DNA from 4 places in the Serratia sp. TSO36 genome. Region 2 is predicted to be linked to each of the others. Evidence: predicted binding sites of a transcription regulator. Region 2 holds the regulator's gene; each other region holds the start of a gene.
What was found. The regulator LexA, encoded in region 2, represses DNA repair genes until DNA is damaged. The targets are predictions, from matches to a motif close to TNCTGTATGTACATACAGNA.
Positions count from the first base shown of each region.

Region 1: a site for LexA is predicted at 2,315-2,334, ahead of ACK3CV_RS08995 (DNA translocase FtsK 4TM domain-containing protein). Genes of this name have one in related genera too.
Region 3: a site for LexA is predicted at 1,592-1,611, ahead of ACK3CV_RS11270 (metal-dependent hydrolase). Genes of this name have one in related genera too.
Region 4: a site for LexA is predicted at 1,908-1,927, ahead of sulA (SOS-induced cell division inhibitor SulA). Genes of this name have one in related genera too.

Region 1 is NZ_JBJZOU010000011.1:49,589-53,206, forward strand. Features, by position in the region: gene trxB (thioredoxin-disulfide reductase) at 159-1,130, opposite strand; gene lrp (leucine-responsive transcriptional regulator Lrp) at 1,785-2,279, shown strand; gene ACK3CV_RS08995 (DNA translocase FtsK 4TM domain-containing protein) at 2,400-3,618, shown strand, end outside.
Region 2 is NZ_JBJZOU010000024.1:420,605-424,222, forward strand. Features, by position in the region: gene zur (zinc uptake transcriptional repressor Zur) at 1-313, shown strand, start outside; gene ACK3CV_RS22715 (CsbD family protein) at 416-625, opposite strand; gene dinF (MATE family efflux transporter DinF) at 941-2,278, opposite strand; gene lexA (transcriptional repressor LexA) at 2,381-2,989, opposite strand; gene ACK3CV_RS22730 (diacylglycerol kinase) at 3,092-3,460, opposite strand; gene plsB (glycerol-3-phosphate 1-O-acyltransferase PlsB) at 3,609-3,618, shown strand, end outside.
Region 3 is NZ_JBJZOU010000012.1:386,564-390,181, forward strand. Features, by position in the region: gene ACK3CV_RS11265 (L-cystine transporter) at 1-839, opposite strand, end outside; gene ACK3CV_RS11270 (metal-dependent hydrolase) at 1,021-1,569, opposite strand; gene hxpB (hexitol phosphatase HxpB) at 1,993-2,658, opposite strand; gene ACK3CV_RS11280 (HdeD family acid-resistance protein) at 2,722-3,618, opposite strand, start outside.
Region 4 is NZ_JBJZOU010000012.1:5,909-9,526, forward strand. Features, by position in the region: gene ompA (porin OmpA) at 1-1,023, opposite strand, end outside; gene sulA (SOS-induced cell division inhibitor SulA) at 1,381-1,887, opposite strand; gene ACK3CV_RS09300 (TfoX/Sxy family DNA transformation protein) at 2,117-2,773, shown strand; gene yccS (YccS family putative transporter) at 2,778-3,618, opposite strand, start outside.

The DNA of each region.
Region 1 (3,618 bases), on a different contig from region 2:
GCGACAAACAAGCGAGGCCCCATGTTACCTCGTCACCCGGAAGACTGAAAATAATAAAGCGGCCAAATGTGGCTATAACAGACGCGAGAAGGGGAGTGCGGAGGGGGGAAACAAAAAAAGCGGCTCGAGAGCCGCTTTTTGCTGATGAAGAGAACGTTTTAGCAGACTTCTGCGCCGGCGATGCCGTCCAGGTAACGCTCCGCGTCCAGCGCCGCCATACAGCCGGTGCCGGCGGAGGTGATCGCCTGGCGGTAGATGTGATCCATCACGTCGCCCGCGGCGAACACGCCGGGGATGGTGGTTTGGGTCGCATTGCCGTGAATGCCGGACTGCACTTTGATGTAGCCGTTTTCCAGCTCCAGCTGGCCGCCGAAGATGCCGGTGTTCGGGCTGTGGCCGATGGCGATGAACACGCCGGCCAGTTCCAGTTCACGGGTTTCGTTTTCCGCTTTGGTGCTGCGGATACGCACGCCGGTCACGCCCATTTCATCGCCCAGCACTTCGTCCAGCGTATGGTCGGTGTGCAGCACGATGTTGCCGCTTTTCACTTTTTCCATCAGCCGGTCGATCAGGATCTTCTCCGAGCGGAAGCTGTCGCGGCGGTGGATCAGGTGAACCTCGGCGGCGATGTTGGACAGGTACAGCGCTTCTTCAACGGCGGTGTTGCCGCCGCCGACCACTGCGACTTTCTGGTTGCGGTAGAAGAAGCCGTCGCAGGTCGCACAGGCGGAAACGCCTTTGCCCTTGAAGGCCTCTTCGGAAGGCAGGCCAAGATAGCGGGCGGAGGCGCCGGTCGCGATGATCAGCGCGTCGCAGCTGTATTCGCCGCTGTCGCCGAACAGGCGGAACGGACGCTGCTGCAGATCGACACTGTTGATGTGATCGAAGACGATTTCGGTCTGGAACTTCTCCGCATGCTCGCGCATGCGCTCCATCAGCGCCGGACCGGTCAGGCCTTCGGCGTCGCCCGGCCAGTTTTCCACCTCGGTGGTGGTGGTCAGCTGGCCGCCTTGTTCCATACCGGTGATCAGCACCGGGCTCAGGTTGGCGCGCGCCGCGTAAACGGCGGCGGTGTAACCGGCCGGGCCGGAGCCCAGAATCAGTAATTTGCTATGTTTAGCCGTGCCCATGAATAACCTCTTTATTCCACAATGGCGGACAATGAAGCCGATTGTAGGGAAAATGACGCAGTAAAAAAAGCGCCGGGCGACGTTGTTAACGATTTGTATGATAGTTGTCGCCTATTAATGCACCCGCTGTCGGCAAATCGTACGCCGAACGCAGAAATTTACCTTATCAAAGTCGCATTAGGCCGCTGAATCGCCAAGCGCGCAAAAACGGCGCATTCTGCGACTTAGGCCGCTCCCTGCCGGGGTTTATCTGCCAGCGATTCATAACCAAAAATGGGATGCAGACTTTTCGTGACGGTACGTTGTTCTGATTTTGCTTCTTTTACTTTGACAATCCGCTGCGCATTTGCGAAAACATCATAGGAAGAAGAAATTATCCCCGTAACACCAGCAAATCGTACGTATTTGCGCCGCGAGGCGGCAATGCGCGGTGGATGTGCGGAGCAGGGCGCGCAAGCGTTTGCTGATTTTTTCTCGACCTTAACGTCGTTACCGACGCCGCGCGGGGTTGGACAGACAGGCTGCGCGGCGTGGAATGATGGTAGTGAAGAAGCATATGACAGGCATCGGGTCTTCGCTTGGAACGAACCCTTACACATTGACGTTGGCTAGGGTGTGGCAAGTGCACGGAAGAAAATAAGAGAGACAATAATAATGGCAGACAACAAGAAACGCCCGGGTAAAGATCTTGACCGTATCGACCGCAACATCCTGAATGAGCTGCAGAAGGATGGGCGTATTTCGAACGTCGAGCTTTCGAAGCGCGTGGGGTTATCCCCGACACCATGTTTGGAACGCGTGCGCCGTCTCGAGCGCCAGGGTTTCATTCATGGCTATACCGCATTGCTTAACCCGCATTATCTGGATGCGTCCCTGCTGGTTTTCGTGGAGATCACGCTGAACCGTGGCGCGCCGGATGTGTTTGAGCAATTCAACTCGGCAGTGCAGAAGCTTGAAGAGATTCAGGAGTGTCATCTGGTTTCCGGTGATTTCGACTACCTGTTGAAAACCCGCGTACCGGACATGTCGGCTTACCGTAAACTGCTGGGCGAAACCTTGCTGCGTTTGCCGGGGGTCAACGACACCCGTACCTACGTAGTGATGGAAGAAGTGAAACAGAGTAACCGTCTGGTTATCAAAACACGGTAAGGTGCAGGTGCAAAACCTGATTAAATTGGTTACACTCCTGTTTATTCATACAGTTTCGGCGCCGGGGAAGCTTCTCGGCGCTGTTGCTATGTCAGCTAACAGGAACCTGGAGAGCCTTTCTTGAGCCAGGAATATACAGAAGATAAAGAAGTTACCCTGAAAAGACTCAGCAGTGGCCGGCGTTTGCTGGAGGCTGTGCTTATCGTGGTAGCGATTTTTGCCGTTTACCTCATGGCTGCGCTGGTCAGTTTCAACCCGTCTGACCCAAGCTGGTCGCAGACCGCGTGGCATGAGCCGATTCACAACTTGGGCGGCGGTGTTGGGGCCTGGTTGGCCGACACGCTGTTCTTCACCTTCGGGGTGCTCGCCTACGCGATACCGCCGATCATGCTGGTTCTGTGCTGGGCGGCCTATCGCCAACGAGCCAACAGAGACTACGTCGACTATTTCGCACTTTCCCTGCGCCTGATCGGCACCCTGGCGTTAGTGCTCACCTCCTGTGGGCTGGCGGCGCTGAACGTTGACGATCTCTATTACTTCGCTTCCGGCGGCGTGATCGGCAGCCTGCTGAGCAACGCCATGTTGCCATGGTTCAACGGCATCGGCGCCACGCTGGCGCTGCTGTGCGTGTGGGCGGCGGGGCTGACGCTGTTTACCGGCTGGTCCTGGCTGGTGATCGCCGAGAAGATCGGCGGGGCGGTGCTGGGCGTCGCGACCTTCATGACCAACCGTTCGCGTCGCGAAGCGCGTTATTTCGAGGATGACGAGCGTTACGTTGACGACGAGCCTGAGCAGGCAGGGAAGGGCGCCGCCGCAGCGGTTGCCGCCGCCGGAGCCGCGGCCGCCGATGACGATGTGTTGTTCTCCGCGCCTTCGGTCACCGAAAGCGCCAAAGAGGCGGCTGAAGACGCCGCCGATCCGTTGCTCAGCGGCCTGCGAGCCGACGATGGTGAGATTGAAGCCGACGCCGCGCCAATCGCGCCGGCGGCTTCGCCTGCACCGGCGGTGAAGGCAGCGATCCACGAGCCCGTTGCAGCGCCGATCGCCGCTCAGGCGCCGTCGGTAACGGTGGCACCGGCCGCGCCGGCCTCGGTCAATCAGCACCCGGTGAGCGCCCCGGCGCAAGACGCCACGCCGCCGCTGTACTCCTTCGAAATTCCGGAAGAAACGCCTGCACCGAAGGCGACGCGTCCTGTCGATCCTTATCAGGATGACGATGAGCCGCGTCTCGGCAATTGGCAAGAGCCGGCTGCGCCGCAGCCGCCGGCGCGTTCTCCCTTTGATTTTACCGCCGCGCAGCGCGACAGCGCCGACGTCAGCGGAGCGGGTGGTTTCAGCG
Region 2 (3,618 bases):
GGATTTTCTGCTGGAGCAAGGGTTTATCCATAGAGTGGAATCCGCCAACAGCTACGTGCTGTGCCACCATTTTGAACAGCCGATGCACACGTCCGCACTGTTTATCTGCGACCGCTGCGGCCAGGTGACCGAACGCACTACCGAAGGCGTAGAGGAAACGCTGCAGAAGCTGGCGCAGGAAGCAGGATTTGCGCTGCGGCACAGCGTGGTGGAAGCGCACGGTCTGTGCGCCGGCTGCGTGGAGGTTGAGGCGTGCGACAGCAAGCATGACTGCGCCGAACACGATCACAGCATCGCCATCAAGAAGAAGTAAGACGAAGTCAGGTACCTCCCTGTACCTGCGGCCGGGGCGCCAGAGGATGAGAGCGACGCCGGCCTGCGCTGGGCAAGCCGCCTTCAATGGCGGCCCTGCAAATTACCAGCGGTGTTTGGTGTGTTCTTCCCAGGCTTTCACCTCTTTTTCGGCCGCCTCTTTCTGGTAACCGTAGCGCTCCTGGATTTTGCCGACCAGCTGTTCGCGTTTCCCTTCGATGACCGTCAGATCGTCATCGGTCAGCTTGCCCCATTTTTCCTTCACTTTGCCTTTCAGCTGCTTCCAGTTACCGTCGGCTTGATCTTTATTCATAGTCTCTCCGTTAACCTGTGGTGAATCAGTGATCCCTGTCGCCGGCCGGGGTTAACCAGAAATTTTTCTGGCTGATGCTCCCTTCACCTTAAGGAGCACCGTTCCCCTTCATGTACCAGCCACATGATTCATTCTAGTTAAACGTGGAAATAAAAAAGCCAAAACACAGAACAAAAAACCATTAACTGACAAAATAAAAACAAAAAACGCCAGCAAACAACGAACTAACGCGAACGGGACTAGGCTGAAAACATGTAAGCAAACATGACATAAAACATAAGAAAAACTAACCATTACCCCAACAGAACGCCCGGGTTAATGTGCGGTAAACCAGCTGCCGCGCACCTGGTGGCGGTGCCAAATCCAGCCCAACGCCACGCCGCGCAACGTCAGAAACACCGCCAGCGCCAGCCAAAGCCCGTGGTTGCCAAGCAGCGGCACGCTGAACAGCGTCAGACCATACCCTGCCGCAGCCACCGCCATGCTGTTACGCATCTCGGCGCCGCGCGTGGCGCCGATAAACATGCCGTCCAGCAAATAGCACCACACCCCGACCAGCGGCAGAATGACCTGCCACGGTAAATAATGGGCAGCCAACGCACGCAGCTCCGGCAAGGAGGTCAACGCCGCCACTATCTGCTGGCCGGTAACGGCATACGCCAGGCCGAAGGCCAACGCGACCAGCCCCGCCTGCCTGCAGGCCGCGTGCCACACCTTACGCAGTTGGCTATCGTCCCGGGCGCCGTAGGCGTGGCCTGAATGGGCCTCCACCGCATAAGCGAAGCCGTCGAGCGCATAGGCGGTGAACGTCAGCAGATTCATCAATACCGCATTGACCGCCACCACCTCGCTCCCCAGACGAGCGCCGAAAATGGTCAGCGACGCAAAGCACAGTTGCAGCAACAGTGAACGCAACATGATGTCGCGGTTGAGCGCCAGCAGGCGACGCAGATCGCCGCGCCAGGCCTGGCGCAGCATCGGCAGGGTAATATCGCGCAGGCGCATCACCCGCCACGCCAGCCACAGGCCGAGCAACAGCGTGGCGTATTCGGCGATGGCGGTGGCCGCCGCCGCCCCTCGAACGTTCCAGCCCAGGCCCATCACCAGCCAGATATCCAGTACGATATTCAGCAGGTTGCCGACGATCAGCAGGATCACCGGCGCCCGCACGTACTGCACGCCGAGCAGCCAGCCCAGCAGCACCAGATTGGCCAGCGCCGCCGGGGCGCTGAGCCAGCGGATCTCAAGAAAACGCCGCGCCTGTTCCAGCACTTCGCCATCGCCACCGACGATCCGCAGCGCCAGTTCGATCAACGGATAACGCAGCAGGACGATCGCCGCTCCGGCCAGCAGCGCCAACAGCAGCGGTTGCATAAAGGCGCGCGCCAGCGCCTGCGGGTTCTGTGCCCCCAGCGCCTGCGCCGCCAGGCCGGTGGTGCTCATGCGCAGGAACAACAGCAGCATGAACAGGAAGCTGGTCGCCACCGCGCCGATCGCGACCCCCCCCAGATAGATCGGGCTGTCGAGGTGGCCGATCACCGCGGTGTCCACCAGCCCGAGCAGCGGCACGGTAATATTGGAGAAAATCATCGGCAGAGCCAGGCGCCACAGAGCTTTATCGGTGTCGCTGGTAAAGGCGGAAATCAAGCGCATGATGAGACGTTCCCGTAGCGGTGGCGAATGGCAAGGTCAGAAACAAAAACGCCCCAGAACAGGGGCGATTGATACAAGGAGGCGGCACTGAGGGTGCGACGATTAAATCCAGTCGCCGTTGCGGATCACGCCGACCGCCAGCCCTTCGATAGTGAAATTCTGCTGACGCAGATCGACCACGATCGGTTGGAATTCGTTGTTCTCCGGCAGCAGTTCAACCACGTTGCCGTGCTTTTTCAGGCGCTTGACCGTCACTTCGTCTTCGATGCGCGCCACCACGACCTGGCCATTGCGCACGTCTTGCGTTTTGTGCACCGCCAGCAGATCGCCGTCCAGAATGCCGATGTCGCGCATCGACATGCCGTTCACCCGCAGCAGGAAATCGGCGCTCGGTTTAAACAGGGAAGGATCCACCTGGTAGTGCCCTTCGATGTGCTGCTGCGCCAGCAGCGGCTCGCCGGCGGCGACACGGCCGATCAGCGGCAGCCCCTCTTCTTCTTCCATCAGCAGGCGGATACCGCGCGAAGCACCGGAGACGATTTCGATCACGCCTTTGCGTGCCAGCGCCTTCAGGTGTTCTTCAGCGGCGTTAGGCGAACGGAACCCCAGACGCATCGCGATCTCGGCACGCGTTGGCGGCATGCCCGTTTGCGAAATGTGCTCGCGAATCAGGTCGTAGACCTCTTGCTGTCTGGTAGTTAGTGCTTTCATTCCGCCCCCTGTTTGTTTATACAGTCTTGCTGTGAGTATATACAGGTAAGCGCGGATTGGGAACCGAAGATTAAATAAAAATCAGTCAGTAGGCGCTTTTCGTCAGCCGAAGTGCTGCCATAAGACCGTGCCCCAAACGAACAGCGCGAGCACGATCGCCAGCGACACCGCCGCCGATCCCATGTCCTTGGCCCGGCCGGACAGCTCGTGATGTTCGCTGCCGATGCGATCCACAACCGCCTCGATCGCGCTGTTCAGGATCTCGACGATCATCACCAGCGCTACCGATCCGATCAATAAAATGCGCGCTATCGCACCCACATCCAGCCAGACAGCCAGTATGATAGCCAGGAGGGTGACCACCAGTTCCTGGCGGAACGCCGCTTCGTGCTGCCAGGCGGCGGAAAGCCCTTTATAGGAGTAGCCGGCGGCCTTAATGATGCGGGTCAGGCCGGTTGCTTGGTTTGCCATGTTTTCGTGCCTTTCTCAGAGGTCGGTCATAATAAAAAGAGTCTAGAACAGTCCGCGCTGACGGCTCTCGGATTTCGAACACCACAGATCTGCTACCCGGTTTCTGGTATGCTTGCGGCGCATTGCTAACAAGAGGCTTCACGTTGTTATGTCAGGTT
Region 3 (3,618 bases), on a different contig from region 2:
GCGGCGTGAACCACGAACATGATGCCCAGGCCGATGTACGAGGCCACCACGAAGCTGCCGAGCTTGACGATGTCGTGAATGTTGGAACCGGCAACCACTTTGGTCATCAGCGCCAGCACGCCGTACGGCGTCAGTTTCATGACCAGACGCACCAGCTTCATCACCCAGGCTTGCAGGGTGTCGATAGCCACCAGCACGCGCTCGCCTTTCGGCTTGTCGTCTTTCAGCAGCTGCAGCGACGCCACGCCGAGGAAGGTGGCGAAAATCACCACGCTGATGATCGACGTCGGGCTGGCGCCGGTCAGATCGGCGAACGGGTTTTTCGGGATGAACGACAGCACCATCTGCGGCACGGTCAGGTCGGCCAGTTTACCCACGTAGTTGGTCTGGATTGCCGTCAGGCGCGCGCTTTCCTGCGCGCCCTGCACCAGGCCTTCGGCGGTCAGGCCGAACAGGTTGGTGACCAGTACGCCCACCAGCGCCGAGATCAGCGTGGTGAACAGCAGCGTGCCGATAGTCAGGACGCTGATTTTGCCCAGAGAAGAGGCGTTATGCAGCTTGGCCACCGCGCTCAGGATCGAGGCGAACACCAGCGGCATGACGATCATTTGCAGCAGCTGCACATAGCCGTTGCCGACGATGTTGAACCAGCTGATGGATTCTTTCAGTACCGGGTTGTCGGAGCCGTACACCAGCTGCAGGCCCAGACCGAACACCACGCCGACCACCAGGCCGACCAGCACTTTTTTCGCCAGGCTCCATTGCTTGTGGCGGGTTTGCGCCAGCAGCAACAGGAGCGCGACAAACACCAGCACGTTAATCACGAGCGGAAAATTCATCCCCAATGTCTCCAATCATCTTTCTTATAAAAACGACTACGCATCACGTATGTCGCGATGTAAATATCGTAACAGTTTGCCGGGTGGCCCACTTATATCCAAATGGAATTTGATATAGCTTTTCGTGTGTTTTTGTTCGTTTTATATACATTAAGGTGATTGGTTGAGCGGATTTTTGTGATCAGAGTCTAATATTTCTGATTTGCTCGACATAGGATTGCACCGGCAGGGTGAAATCACCTTGCCAGCAGATGGCAAACGCCACCAGACATAGACACAACACACGCTCCAGCTGGTTGCCTTTTTGCGAGTTGAGCAGCGGCAGACGAAAACGCCAGCGGCACGGCCACAGCAGCGGAACGCCGGCGGGGGTGAGCATATCGGCCAGCAGATGGCTGAAGTAACCGATGATCATGGCGTGCAGCGCGTCGGCCGGGATCGGCCAGCTGCGCGGCACGTCCAACTGGAACAGCGCCATGCCGCCGGCGATCGCCAGCAGGCTGTGGGTGAAACCGCGGTGGCCGAATGCGCGGGCGATGGGAATGGCGAGCCAGCGCAGACGCTGGCCCAGCACTGACTTGGGGTGATCGATGTCCGGCAGCAGCGAGGTCAGCAGCGCGGCGGGTATGATGTGCCACCAGTCGCCGGCAGCCAGCTCTGGCGTCACTTCCGCCTTCTTGGCGAAGATCGCGCAAGCGACAGAGAATATAAGGTGTCCTTCCGCGGTCATGCTGTTGCGATTCCGGCTGGTAAACTGTTAATTTATCCAGTATATGGGAAAATTCCCAGTAGTGGAAGCAGTTACCCTGTAACCAATTGTTTATTTTCCCCTGTTTTACAACGGGTTGTTACGGCAATGCGTAACAAATCATCGATTTTGACCGGTGAGAATTAACGGCGGGCGATGGGCGGGTGCGGAACGGAAAGAAACGAGGGCAGTTGTTTGGCGTGCGGCGGGAGGAAGCGGCGGCCTTGAACAGCGCTGCGTGGCAGTGACAACGCTCCGCGGGCCGTCGCTTTCCCTGCCGCCCAGCATAATAATAACAACATGCCAATTCAATAATAATGAAACACTGTTTCGTTTGTTTTGCGGCGTGGATCCCCTTTATGCGCAGAGCGGCAAAGCCAGGGCGCCGGTGGCCGGCGCCACAGGTCAGGCAAAGTGGGCGGGGGTGAGCTGTTCCAGGGTCTCCAGCTGGTGGTCCGCCAGCGCCCAGCGCGGATCGTGGCGGTATTCGGCGGCCGGGATGACGATGGAACGCATGCGCGCGGCCTTGGTGGCGATCATGCCGTTAAAGGAGTCTTCCAGCGTGATGCAGCGCAGCGGATCGCTGCCCAGGCGCTCGGCGGCGATCAGGTAGACCTCCGGATGCGGTTTGCTGTACGGCAGGTATTCGGCGGAAACCAGCTGATCGAAGTAGCCCTCAAGATCGAACATCTTCAGCACCTGCCGTTGCATGTGCAGCGGCGAGGCGGAGGCGAGGCCGATGTTCAGCCCCTGCTCGCGGCACAGCTCCAGCGCCTGCCGGACGCCCGGCAGCAGCGGGCGCGTCTCGTGCACCAGCTCGATGGCGCGTTCGATAATCCGCGCCGACACCTCATCGAGCGATACGCCTTGCCACGGCATCGCCTGGTACCACATCTTCACCACCAGATCGATGCGCAGCCCCAGGGTGTCCGGCAGCTTGTGGCGATCGGACAGATCCAGACCCAGCGCGCCGAAGATATCCAGCTCGGCCTGCAGCCACAGCGGTTCCGAGTCGATCAACAAGCCGTCCATATCAAAAATTGCGGTTTCAATGCGTTGCGAATAAGCCATTAACGGTTAACTCCTGCCGGCGCGGGTGAATGTGCCGACACTCTATCATCGCCGGCGGCGAGACTAAAATCTTTGCCTGCGCGTTTGGCTTTTGCCAAAGCGAAGGATATTCCACACCTCGCGTAATTTTAACCACCAGCGTTGGTGTTGGCGCTCGGTGACCTGTTGCAACATGCGGGCATAGTCCAGCACCAGCCCCGGCGTCCAGGTCATGCTTTCGCCACGGCTGCGCAACACCGCCAGCATCCACAGATTGGGATCCAGCACCAATAACAGAAAACGGCGCCATAGATGTTTATCGCCCAGCACGCCCTCCAGCGCGCTGTCGAGCGCGCCGATGACCGTGGTGGAGCAGTTGCGCCGAGTCAGGTTGTAAGTCGCGTCCTGCCGATACCGCAGCCAGAATGCGCGCAGCGCCGCCGGGTTATAGCGATAGAACTGAATTTTCTTGTCCGGCGGGCACCAGGCGGCGATCTCGCCCGGCAGGTCGGGCAGGAAACGCCCGTCGACGTTGTTCTGTTCGCCGGCATGCAGCAACTGGCGGAAATCCTGAACGGAATGGCTGATGTCGTTGAGCGGGTAGTGACTGATATACACATCCGGCGCGAGCGCCAGGGCGGCATGACCGGTGGAGATATTGCCGCCGCCGTCGACCGCCGCGATGTATCGGTCGACAATGTAACGCCGGCGTGGATCTTTAGCCGCACCAATCGGTGTCCAGACATACACCTTGAGCGGCGTAGCCTCGTCCGCCGAGGGCGGTGGCGGTGGCTGCCGCGCGGGGTGCTGATTCAGAGAGAAGCTTGCCAGCCTCCGGGCGATACGCAATAAAGCCCAGCCGGAAAGCACCATCATCACGCCGAGGCAAAAGGGCACCGTCATCCGATGCGGCGCCGGCCAGCCGACAAAAATCATCAACGAAAGCAGGATCTCGCCGCTGCCCGCCAGCGCCACGGTTTT
Region 4 (3,618 bases), on a different contig from region 2:
ACGATCTGGTGCCAGGCAAGCGATCTGAGCTTTGGTAGCGCGGCCAGATTTGTAGCCACAGGTGTTGCCAGTAACTGCATCTGCTTCACCCATACCACGTGCAGAGATTTTGTCTGACGGGATGCCTTTGGAGACCAGGTAGTCAACAACGCTCTGTGCACGTTGTTCGGACAGTTTCTGGTTGTACTGGTCAGAACCAACGGCGTCGGTGTAACCCAGAACAACTACGGAACCGTCTTTAGGATCCATGGAGCTCAGCTGGCTGTACAGCTGATCCAGAGCCTGTTGGCCTTCTGCTTTCAGAGTAGACTTGTTGAAGTTGAACAGCACGTCAGACTTCAGAGTGAAACGCTTGGTTTCAACAACTGGAGCTGGAGCCGGAGCTGGTGCTGGAGCAACTACGTCATCCTGACCGAAGCGGTAAGAAACGCCCAGGCTCAGCATGGTGTTGTCTGGACGCGCGCCAACGGTACCTGCGTCACCGATGTTGCTTACGAACTGGTAATCCAGGCGAGTAGCCCAGTTTTTAGTCAGTGCGTATTCAACACCAACAGCAGCCAGCGGAGAAACGCCGGTGTCGTGGTCGCTCAGACGCTGACCAGTACGGCCGTAGTTAGCTTTGGAATCTGCACGCCATACCATACCACCCAGACGAGTGTAGATGTCCAGATCGTCAGCAATTGGGTAGCTCAGTTTAGCGGCCAGTTGAACGCCCTGCGCTTTGAAAGCACCGTTGTTCACGCTGCCTTTGTAAGGCATGCGGCCGAGCCAGTCATAGCCCAGTTCGAAGCCCAGGTATTGGTTTGCCTGGTAGCCCAGGAACGCGCCGGCACCCAGCTGATCTTTGTGGGTAGGGCCGTTGCCGATACCGTTCTGGTAACCGTTGCCGTAGAAGCCAACGTCATGGTACTGGGACCAGCCCAGTTTAGCACCGGTGTACCAAGTGTTATCTTTTGGAGCGGCTTGCGCTACGGTAGCGAAACCTGCCAGTGCCACTGCTAATGCGATAGCTGTCTTTTTCATTTTGCGCCTCGTTATCATCCAAATAGGCAATGAGCTTTAAAGCTGTTTTAAGCCCTTGGTTAAATTCCTTCGCCAAGGTTTAAGCCCTCGTTTGTTACTCGCCAGTTTTTCTGACGTTATAGAGCAACCTTGGCGATGTAAAGTCTACAACGTGGCGCGAAAGTTACAAGTGTGATGTGATAAGGCTCTAAAAAAAAACGCGGAATCGTACATATTTGCTAACATTCTTAGCCTAAAAAAACGGCAATTCCTTGGGCGTTTTTACTTGCCAAACCGCAGCCGGACTAGCTTTGTGCCTTCCACCGCAAAGGTTCCGCTTATGGGGTGCGAAAATGATGGGAAAAATCCTAAATTTACTTAATGATACAAAGAAGAGTGAATTTTTAGGGTGGAACAGTGTCCGTGAGTCGGGTTAATGTCACGTTGAGGCCGCATGATAAACCCATAGGCATTACCCAATTCTGCCGCACGTCTTAATCTTAGACGATCCTCCTCCGTTAGCTCGGGCAACCAGCCAAGAACCACGCTGTAATTTCCCGTTTGCAGCGCTTTTTCCATCGCCTCGACCGTATTCACCGGGCTGATTTGGCTCAATTGCACCATCTTATCTATAGGCAGGCCGGATTGCTGCAGCCATTGCTTGCTTAATTTTTGCTGCGGTGTCAGCCACAGAAGCCAGCGAGACTGCTTGCCCAGTTGCAGCAGCAGGGGCAACAGCAATTGAGCCACTGCGGGCTGGCGCTCGTTGTAAACAAGTTCACTGATCAAGCCATTCTCTTTGCCGACATCCGTGTTCTTCTCAACATTGCGCGCTGTAAAAGAGCCTTGGCTGAAATGAGGTTGGTAGAGTGATTGAGTACGCATAAAGTTCCCGCCCGTCGTGTTACTGTATGTTTATACAGTATCCCTGATTTGGGATAAGATCAACCCAAATTTTCGTAGCGGCTCGCATAATTGCGATCATTTTTTGTACCGGTGTTTTTTGTGATTGGCATGCGGGTGGATAGTGCGTATTTTCCTAATTAGTTGTTCACGTTACTCTTTTCATTGATAAGAGAAATAATCCGACCGGAACCTAAAAAGGAGAAACGCTATGAAAAGGATGTCGATACGAAGGATCGCACAGGCTAAAAATTGCTTCGCGGCGCTGGGCGCCATCACCACGCGGTCACAGTTTGGCGGCTACGGCCTGCTGGCCGAGGGGGTAATGTTTGCAGTGATAGCGGAAGGAGAGTTGTACCTGCGGGCTACGGCGAGCATGGAACCGGCTTTTCGCGCCAGAGGGATGGTCAATATGGTCTATTCCAAGCGTGGAGTGCCCATCACTTTGCGTTATTACTGGGTTGACGAGTCGCTGTGGCGGGAACGCAACGAGCTGGTGGGGCTGGCTTGGCAGGCCGTCAGGGAAGCGCGTCGAGAGCAGCGGCTTAAGGCCGGCGATCACGGTCGATTGAAGGCGTTGCCGAATATCGATGTCAACATGGAGCGCTTGCTATGGCGAGCGGGTATCCGCAACGCCTATGACCTGCGGCTGCAAGGCGCTAAACGCAGCTATCTCCGCCTGCTGCAACAGCAGACCAATCTGGGGCTGCGCGTGCTGCTGTCGCTGGGCGGCGCGATAGCCGGTTATCATCAGGCGGCGTTGCCGGCCGAATTGCGCAACGAACTGGTGCGCTGGTTCGATCATACGATGGCGATGCGCCGCCATGGGCATGAGCCAGTGCTTCAGGGCCCATCGAGCGAGCCCTGAATAATTAGATTGCCTTATTGATTTGGGCGTGGAGTGCGGTGAGCTCCGGCAGCAGTTCGAGCATCAACCCCACCTGTTGCAACACCAACTGCTCTTTGCTTTCAGGTTCCGGAACGGCTCTGCGAATGCGCTCCGCCAGCTGTTCCAGCGCTTGCGCAATGCGCTGGCTGTTCCGTTCTTCCTGATGCAAGGCGCCGTCCACGTAACACACGGCATCATTGAGCAGATCGAGGGTGACAGGGGTATTCAGCCGCTCGCGGTGCGCCCCCAACGCCGAGATATAACTCAGGAGAGTGTGGTTTAGGCAAAGCAGGCGGAAGGCGGCTTCCTGCAATTCCTTGTCGGCCTTGGGATCGGCGGACATGTTGGAGATGACCGAAGCCAGTTCGGCATCGCTGTTGTGGGCATCTCGCCGCGCAATGCGGTAGGCGAGGCCGTTATCCTTACCCTGGTGGTATTGCACCAGAATGGCGTCCAGATAACGGCAGTTGGCATTCAGGGTTTTATCCACCACCGCCGGCAGTTGGCGGAATTTCCAGTCCGGCCAGATAAAGCTGACCGCCGCCCAGGCGATGGCGCAGCCCAACAAGGTGTCGTAAACGCGCGGGGCGGCTACTTCGAATCCTTCACCCAACAGGTTAAAGCATAACAAGACCAGTAGCGTGATGAACATGGTGGCGTGGGCATACTGGACGGTGCGGAAAGCGAAAAATAGAACGCCGGTGATGACGATCAACACCAGCTGTCCTTCCAGTGAAGGCACGAAATAGAGGATCGGCAGGCCGATCAGGATACCGGCCAGGGTGCCGATGATGCGCAGCGCCAGGCGTCGGCGGGTAGCGTTG